DNA from 2 places in the Carnobacterium antarcticum genome. Region 1 is predicted to be linked to the other one. Evidence: predicted binding sites of a transcription regulator. Region 1 holds the regulator's gene; the other holds the start of a gene.

Region 1 (4,216 bases):
TTCCATCGTCTTATGATCTTTTCTAGCATCAACAGCACTAAAACCAACCGACTTTTCATCTCGTAAAGCTGTTGCCCCAAGATTGGAAGTCATGATCATAATGGTGTTTTTGAAATCCACTTTACGGCCTTTAGAATCCGTTAAATGCCCATCATCCAACACTTGCAAAAGAATATTGAAAACGTCTGGATGTGCCTTTTCAACTTCATCAAATAAAATGACTGAATAAGGTTTTTGACGAATTTTTTCAGTTAATTGTCCGCCTTCATCGTAACCTACATACCCTGGAGGAGAACCAATCAAGCGGCTGGTGCTGTATTTTTCCATAAATTCAGACATATCGACACGAATCAAGGCATCTTCACTACCAAACATCGCATCTGCTAATGTTTTAGCCAACTCTGTTTTACCTACTCCTGTAGGTCCTAAGAACATAAAGGACCCAATTGGGCGATTTGGATCTTTCAACCCGCTTCTGGCACGTCTAATGGCTCTAGCGACTGCACTGACAGCTTCTTCTTGACCAATCACACGATTGTGCAGCACTTTTTCCAATCTCAATAATCGATCGGTTTCTTTTTGCTCCATTTGTTGGACAGGTATTCCAGTCCAGAGCGACACTACTTCAGCAATGTCGAGCGCCGTCACTTGCAATTGAGAAGCAGCAGTAGATTGTTTTTCTTGTTTGAGCAGCAAGTCTTCAATTTTTTTCCGTTGGCGCATTTCTTTCACTCGAACTTTGGCAGCTTTTTCAAAATCTTGCAATTGGATCGCGGTTTCTTTTTCTTGGACCAATTCATCCAATTCAGTAATAGCAACAGCTAAAAGAGTGGGTTTATCTGAGACATCTAAACGCACTTTAGCTGCTGATTCGTCGATCAAATCCAGAGCTTTATCGGGCAGTTGTCTAGAAGTAATATAACGCGAAGACAATTGAACAGCTGCATGAATCGCTTCTTCTGTTATTTCAACATTGTGGTGTTCTTCATAACGCGAACGCAGACCTAACAATATTTCTTCTGTTTCGTCTGGAGTCGGTTGATCAACACGGATAGGTGAAAAACGACGTTCGAGTGCTGCATCTTTTTCAATATACTTTTGGTATTCGTCTAAAGTAGTCGCACCAATCGTTTGCAGCTCTCCCCGTGCTAAAGCAGGTTTCAGGATATTGGAAGCATCGATTGCTCCCTCAGCTCCGCCAGCACCAATCAACGTATGCAATTCATCAATAAAAAGAATCACTTCTCCATCTTGATAAATTTCATCGATAATTTTTTTCATGCGTTCTTCAAACTCGCCGCGGTATTTAGTGCCCGCAACTAATGAACCCATATCCAGCATCATCAAGCGTTTATTGGCTAACGTTTGAGGCACTTCACCGGTAACGATTTTTTGAGCCAATCCTTCTGCAATGGCTGTTTTACCTACACCAGGTTCTCCGATTAAGACAGGATTGTTTTTTGTTCGACGGCTTAAGATTTGAATAATGCGTTGGATTTCTGTCTTACGTCCAACGATAGGATCCATTTTACCAGCACGAGCGTTAGCCGTTAAATCTCTTGCTAATGAATCAAGTGTCGGCGTTCCTGCTACGGGTTTAGAAGCTGCCTTTGGACGTCTGCCTTTGCCATTTGTCACATCTGAGATCCCCATTTTTTTCAAAAGAATTTGACGGGTTTTGTTCAAACTAATATCTAAATTAGTCAAAATTTTAGACGATAAGATATCTTCTTCTCTTAATAGACCTAATAGCAAATGTTCCGTTCCTACTAAAGGAGCTCCCATTCGTCTTGCTTCGTCTGTAGCTAATGTGATTGCTTGTTTAGCTCGAGGCGAATAAGGCAAGACGGCGTTTTTCGAAACATATTTCATGGTTCCATAACCCGTGAAATGTTCTATTTCTTCTCTTACGTCTTTTTCCGTTACAGAAAATTGACGAAGTGTTTGGCCCGCAATTCCATCTTGTTCAACCATAAGGCCCAACAAGATGTGCTCTGTCCCGACAGAATGATGACGGAATCCTTTAGCTTCTTCCTGTGCTAACATTAGAACCATTTTTGCTTTTTCTGAAAATAATTCATTCATATTTTATTACCTCCGTCTTTTAAGACTGTTCATATTTTAAATTGTTTAAAAATGCTATTAAAATGCGTGCCCGTAATTCATGTTCCAGTTTTGAGTCTAAAGATAAAACCGATTTCTCCATCGCTGATAACATTAAATCGGCTTCTCGTTTAGCTATCATATTGTCTTCGTATAACGTTTCTACGATTGAAAAAGCGTTCCTTTGAGAAATCTTATCTCCAACCACATCAATCAGCATATCCAACATTTCTGCTTCATCTAACAACTTTACTTTTATAATTCGAATATACCCGCCGCCGCCACGTTTGCTCTCAACCAAATAACCTTGTTGAACAGTAAAACGTGTGTTGATGACATAGTTAATTTGAGAAGGAACACAATTAAATCGATTTGCCATTTCACTACGCCTAATTTCGACTTGCTCATCCGTTCCAAGTACTTTCTTCAAATAAGCTTCAATGATATCCGACATATTTTGATTATTCATGTGCTATTCGTTACTGAAACAATGAAGATGTATGGTATGTATATTACCTATTTTTACCACACAATGCAACGGTGTTCTCTCAGTAACACTCCTTTTCTTTTTGTCTTAACACTAGACTTAATCGCTCGTTCCTTTTTTCCTCTAGAACAGCGTCAACCAATCAGACTAATCCTTGACTAATCCTGACTTTCATTATACGAGAAAATAAGCCATTTGAAAAGCCACACAGTCTCATTTGCCTTAAAAACTATTTAATTCTAACCAAATAAAAAAATAACCACTAATGAAATAAGTGATTATTTTTGTATTTTATTCTTTTATCGGGAAGACAGGATTCGAACCTGCGACCCCTTGGTCCCAAACCAAGTGCTCTACCAAGCTGAGCTACTTCCCGTAATGTTCTTCAATGTTAGTTTTGAAAAATGCACCCAAGAGGAGTCGAACCTCTAACCGCCTGATTCGTAGTCAGGTACTCTATCCAATTGAGCTATGGGTGCTGAATAATGGTGCCGAGGGCCGGAATCGAACCGGCACGGTGATCACTCACCGCAGGATTTTAAGTCCTGTGCGTCTACCTGTTCCGCCACCCCGGCATTTAGAACAAGCAATGATTTTTTCAAATCTTGCTTACTAGTTGGTCTAGTAAGCGGAAGACGGGGTTCGAACCCGCGACCTCCACCTTGGCAAGGTGGCGTTCTACCACTGAACTACTTCCGCAAATGGTGCCGGCTAAAGGAGTTGAACCCTCGACCCTCTGATTACAAATCAGATGCTCTACCAACTGAGCTAAGCCGGCTAATACAGTAAAAAGAATAAATGGTGCGGGTGAAGGGACTTGAACCCCCACGTCTCTCGACGCTAGATCCTAAATCTAGTGCGTCTGCCAATTCCGCCACACCCGCTAAGCGTAGCATAACTATCCATCATAGATGTTTAGTTATGAGTCATGCAGGATTCGAACCTGCGACCCTCTGATTAAAAGTCAGATGCTCTACCAACTGAGCTAATGACTCATGGTGGAGGTTAACGGGATCGAACCGCTGACCCTCTGCTTGTAAGGCAGATGCTCTCCCAGCTGAGCTAAACCTCCATGGGATAAATTAAATTTAATGAATCAATGCGCGGCAGCGTCCTACTCTCACAAAGGGAAACCCTTCACTACCATCGGCGCTAAGAAGCTTAACTGCTGTGTTCGGCATGGGAACAGGTGTGACCTTCTTGCCGTCACCACCGCACATTTTTTCATCAAGAGAACGGTGTTCTCTCAAAACTGGATAGTGTTTTTCTCTTGCAACATCGTGTCGAAACCAAGACACCGTTTAAAAAATTGGTTAAGTCCTCGACCGATTAGTATTGGTCCGCTCCATACATCGCTGTACTTCCACTTCCAACCTATCTACCTGATCATCTCTCAGGGGTCTTACTCACTTACGTGATGGGAAATCTCATCTTGAGGGGGGCTTCACGCTTAGATGCTTTCAGCGTTTATCCCGTCCACACATAGCTACCCAGCGATGCTCTTGGCAGAACAACTGGTACACCAGCGGTGTGTCCATCCCGGTCCTCTCGTACTAAGGACAGCTCCTCTCAAATTTCCTGCGCCCGCGACGGATAGGGACCGAACTGTCTCACGACGTTCTGAAC
Region 2 (4,216 bases), 290 kb from region 1:
TTAGCAACTTCAGCCATAGTTGTACCGCCCATGACTGCTATGATGTTGTCCCCTTCAGGTAGCAAGAATTTCAATGAATCCATTGTTGCTCGTCCTAGTTCTTCTTGAACCTTGGCTTGCTCATCTACGTCTCCTGAGACGATGATGCAATGTTCTATTTGAAAATAAATAGCTAATTGATTTTCTTTTTCTCGCATCCCTAATAGTTGCCCCATCATTTGGTCCAGTTCCCGGTATACTAATTCACCGTTCGCGGTTAGCTGCATACCCAGCTTGGATGTTTGAATCAAGTTTTGCTTTTTTAAAGCATCTACTTCCGTTCTCAATACACGCTCAGTAATATTCAATTTACCGGCCAACACTCTGCGGCCCACTGGACCTGCTAAATAAATGTTGCGTAAAATTTGATATCGTTCTCTCAGCGTGTCCATGATATCCGGTGCTACTTTTTCGATAATAGACAATACATCTTGCATGAGCAACCTCTTCCTAGCTGGACGTTTAACGACCACGTAAGTCGTTTAGCGACCCTTACTACCTAAAAAAACAAGAGATCTAAGCAAAACAAGACATTCAGTTAACTGTATGTTTTATTCTTGTTATCCTTAACAGCATGTAAAAACATCCTGCATTCATCTCTTACATCCTCTATTTTACCATTTCACAATCTAACTTTCAACTATAAAGGTTAAATCCTTATGAAACATCCGATTCTTTCTATATATGACGTTTTTTTGTCTTTTTAGAGTTAATTTAGCTCTTAAAAGCTGAAAACAGCGAAAGTTTATCTTTTACTTCCGCTGTTCGTTCCTATTTCTGAACAAAAAATACATAGCCAGTTTCTTTTCTGATTATTATTTTTTACTTTTTATTTGGTTGTTTCGTTTAAAGCTGTTTCAATTAAATCAGTCAATTCATCTGATGTGATGTGTTCATCAAAAATAGCTTCTCCGATAAAAACAGAAGGAACAAGCACAACATTAGCCCGGCCAGCTTCTTCAATGATGCCGTTGATTTCTTCTGTATTGGGTTGATGTGTCAATCCCCGTTTCTCTTCTACATATGCGGCAACTTCTTTTAATTCTTCTAGATCGCCCCATTCATCTTGCTTGTCATAGAAATAATCCATTTCTTCCAAAGCTTTCTCTGGATTCGAATAATCCAAATAATGATGAACAACGTTTCCTTTTGCCAAGCTTGGTTTTTCTTTATCAAAGTGCTTAATGATCCGTTGGACTTTTCCAGCTGCTACATAATATGCTAGAACATCTTTTGAATCTTCATACCATTTTTTACAGAATGGACAACGTAAATTAATAAATTCAATAACTTTTACTGGTGCATCAGGATTTCCAATTTTAAATCCATAAGTGGTGCCCACTTCGCTTGCTATGATATTGCTGATATCCATCAAAACTTCCCCCTTACCATTTGTAACCAATAGTATACATGTAAAACCCATGAAATGTTATTTTCCTGTTTGCTCTTTTTTTGGTTCTATCATTTTTCATCTAATAAAAAAAGCCAAAAGCCCTAAGGCTTCCGGCTTTCATTTTTATTGTTTTAATTCTGCGCTATTTTCCATAATTTCATCGATCAAACCATACGCTTTTGCATCTTCTGCAGACATGAAGTTATCACGATCCGTATCGCGTTCAATCACTTCAATTGGTTGTCCGGTGCGTTCAGATAAAATTTTGTTTAGGCGTTCACGCGTTTTTAAAATATGACGAGCAGCGATTTCGATTTCAGTCGCTTGTCCTTGTGCTCCTCCAAGAGGTTGGTGAATCATAATTTCAGCATTTGGCAAAGCAAACCGTTTGCCTTTTGCACCAGCAGTCAACAAGAAACTTCCCATTGAAGCAGCCATTCCCATTGCAATGGTTTGAACATCTGCTTTAATGAAGTTCATGGTGTCAAAAATCGCTAGTCCTGCTGTTACGCTTCCACCTGGTGAGTTAACGTAAATAAAAATATCTTTTTCAGAATCTTGAGCATCCAAGAATAATAATTGAGCGATAACAGAGTTTGCTACATTATCATCGATTTGGCCACTCAGCATAATGATGCGGTCTTTCAATAAACGAGAATAAATATCATAAGCACGTTCGCCTCTTGGGGATTGTTCAATTACTGTAGGTACTAAATTCATATGTTGTTTCCTCCTCAAATCTTTACTTCTTTTTTATTGTAACATAAACTTTTTAAATCTTACTATGTTATAGTTTACCCCTTTGGTCAACAAAGGTCAAATAGTTTGTTTCATTTTTAAAAAAAAAAAAACGATTAGATTTTTCATCTAATCGTCACAAGAATGTCCCTTGAGGACTTTAATTCCAATAGTCCATTTTCGGTTGAGTGCTTTAAACGACTGGAGAATTTTCTGCTATTTCCCTACAATATCCTTATTTTTTTCTTCAAAAGCATCTAGTAAGGCCCGCGCTTCATTTGTTGTTTCTGTTTCCATTAACTGCACTCTTAAATCACTCGCTCCGCGAATACCGCGCACATATATCTTAAAAAAGCGACGAAGAGGTCTAAACGAACGTGGTTCTTCTTCCTTAGCAGAATAATGATCAAAAAGATCCAAATGCAATCTGAATAAGTCCAGCAATTCTTTGCTGCTATGTTCTTTCGGCTCTTTTTCAAATGCATAAGGGTTGTGAAAAACACCTCTTCCGATCATAACTCCATCCACACCATATTCCTCAACTAGTTTCAAACCTGTTTCACGATCTGGAATGTCTCCATTAATCGTCAAAAGGGTCTGCGGTGCAATCTCGTCACGCAATTTTTTGATCTCTGAAATCAGTTCCCAATGAGCATTCCCTTTACTCATTTCTTTTCGTGTGCGCAAATGGATAGAAAGATTGGCAATATCTTGTTCCAAAACATGTGTCAGCCAATCGCGCCATTCATCGATGTTTATATATCCAAGCCGAGTCTTGACACTTACCGGCAATCCTCCTGCTTTTGCTGCTTGGATTAAATCTGCAGCAACTTGGGAACGGCGGATAAGGCCGCTGCCTTTCCCTTTTCCTGCTACATTGGGTACTGGACAACCCATATTGATATCGATTCCGCTGAAACCTTCTTCGGCCATACCGATACTCATTTTCCGGAAATATTCGGCTTCATCTCCCCATATATGAGCGACCATGGGCTGTTCATCTTCCGTAAACGTTAACCGTCCACGAACACTATTACGTCCTTCGGGATGACAATAGCTAACGGTATTTGTAAACTCTGTAAAAAACACATCCGGTCTGCCAGCTTCACTCACTACATGCCGAAACACAACATCCGTCACATCTTCCATTGGTGCCAATATAAAAAACGGCCGCGGCAAATCTTGCCAAAAATTCTCTTTCATCTTCAATAACCGATCCTTCCGTAACGGGATACCAGGTCATACCTTCATCCCAAATTAAAACTGCATAAACTGTTTAACATCTCAATGGTAATTTTTCAACATCTGGAATTATACCTCTATTTGTGAAATCAGTCCACTTCGATTTATCTAGTTGCTCTACCTTTTATTTCCGCTTCTTTCAAGACTTGTCTTAATAAAAAATGCTTGGTCAAATCGTGTTGACAACTCTTAAGCAAAAAATGGGTTGTCAGAGAGAACCTTCCTATCTAACAACGTGCCCTCCTCTTTAAAGACGATAATAAGATAGTGCTAGTCTATAAGAGGCAATCTTTTCACTTACCAAGACCACTATGATAGAACTTAATAAAAAAGATCCGAAAATCGTAAGTGTTTTTACGAAATCCGGGTCTGAACGGTGCCTGTTTATTTTAGTTAGCGGCTGGTTTTTCTAAAGCCTTTCAAACCATCCGACAAATTTAATCGGACGTAACAGAACGTGCTATATGCCCCCTGAGGGAATCGAACCCCCATTTCAAGAATCGGAATCTTACGTGATATCCATTACACTAAGGGGACTTCTTAAAATTACCAACTATTACAGTGTATCTGATAACTGGTAAAAAAACAAGGCATTTTTACGGGTCATAAGATTCGACTAGCCCTTTATGTTATAATAAAGTCAGAAAAAAAGGTTTTTAACAAGGAGGTCACCGCATGAATTTCGAACAATCCTTTACACAGCAACAAAACCAAGTTCAAAAAATGGCTATGACTCAACAACTCCAACAATCCATTCAAATGCTGCAATACAATCAAGAAGATTTATTAACTTTTTTAAACCAG

The links. Region 1 encodes CtsR, which represses protease genes until heat stress. Its sites were predicted from a motif close to TTGGTCAAAAAAGGTCAAANA; they were not measured.
Region 2: the regulator CtsR is predicted to act here: its motif matches at 2,235-2,255, upstream of clpP (ATP-dependent Clp endopeptidase proteolytic subunit ClpP).

Annotation. Positions count from the first base shown of each region.
Region 1 covers NZ_CP010796.1:1,968,053-1,972,268, reverse strand. The annotation lists gene NY10_RS09290 (ATP-dependent Clp protease ATP-binding subunit) at 1-2,085, opposite strand, end outside; gene NY10_RS09285 (CtsR family transcriptional regulator) at 2,105-2,572, opposite strand; tRNA gene NY10_RS09280 (tRNA-Pro) at 2,893-2,966, opposite strand; tRNA gene NY10_RS09275 (tRNA-Arg) at 2,996-3,069, opposite strand; tRNA gene NY10_RS09270 (tRNA-Leu) at 3,077-3,165, opposite strand; tRNA gene NY10_RS09265 (tRNA-Gly) at 3,218-3,289, opposite strand; tRNA gene NY10_RS09260 (tRNA-Thr) at 3,293-3,368, opposite strand; tRNA gene NY10_RS09255 (tRNA-Leu) at 3,390-3,474, opposite strand; tRNA gene NY10_RS09250 (tRNA-Lys) at 3,513-3,585, opposite strand; tRNA gene NY10_RS09245 (tRNA-Val) at 3,587-3,662, opposite strand; rRNA gene rrf (5S ribosomal RNA) at 3,692-3,807, opposite strand; rRNA gene NY10_RS09235 (23S ribosomal RNA) at 3,900-4,216, opposite strand, start outside.
Region 2 covers NZ_CP010796.1:2,254,088-2,258,303, reverse strand. The annotation lists gene NY10_RS10670 (sugar-binding transcriptional regulator) at 1-476, opposite strand, end outside; gene NY10_RS10665 (DsbA family protein) at 869-1,411, opposite strand; gene clpP (ATP-dependent Clp endopeptidase proteolytic subunit ClpP) at 1,556-2,152, opposite strand; gene NY10_RS10655 (tRNA dihydrouridine synthase) at 2,387-3,373, opposite strand; tRNA gene NY10_RS10650 (tRNA-Arg) at 3,878-3,949, opposite strand; gene rpoN (RNA polymerase factor sigma-54) at 4,088-4,216, shown strand, end outside.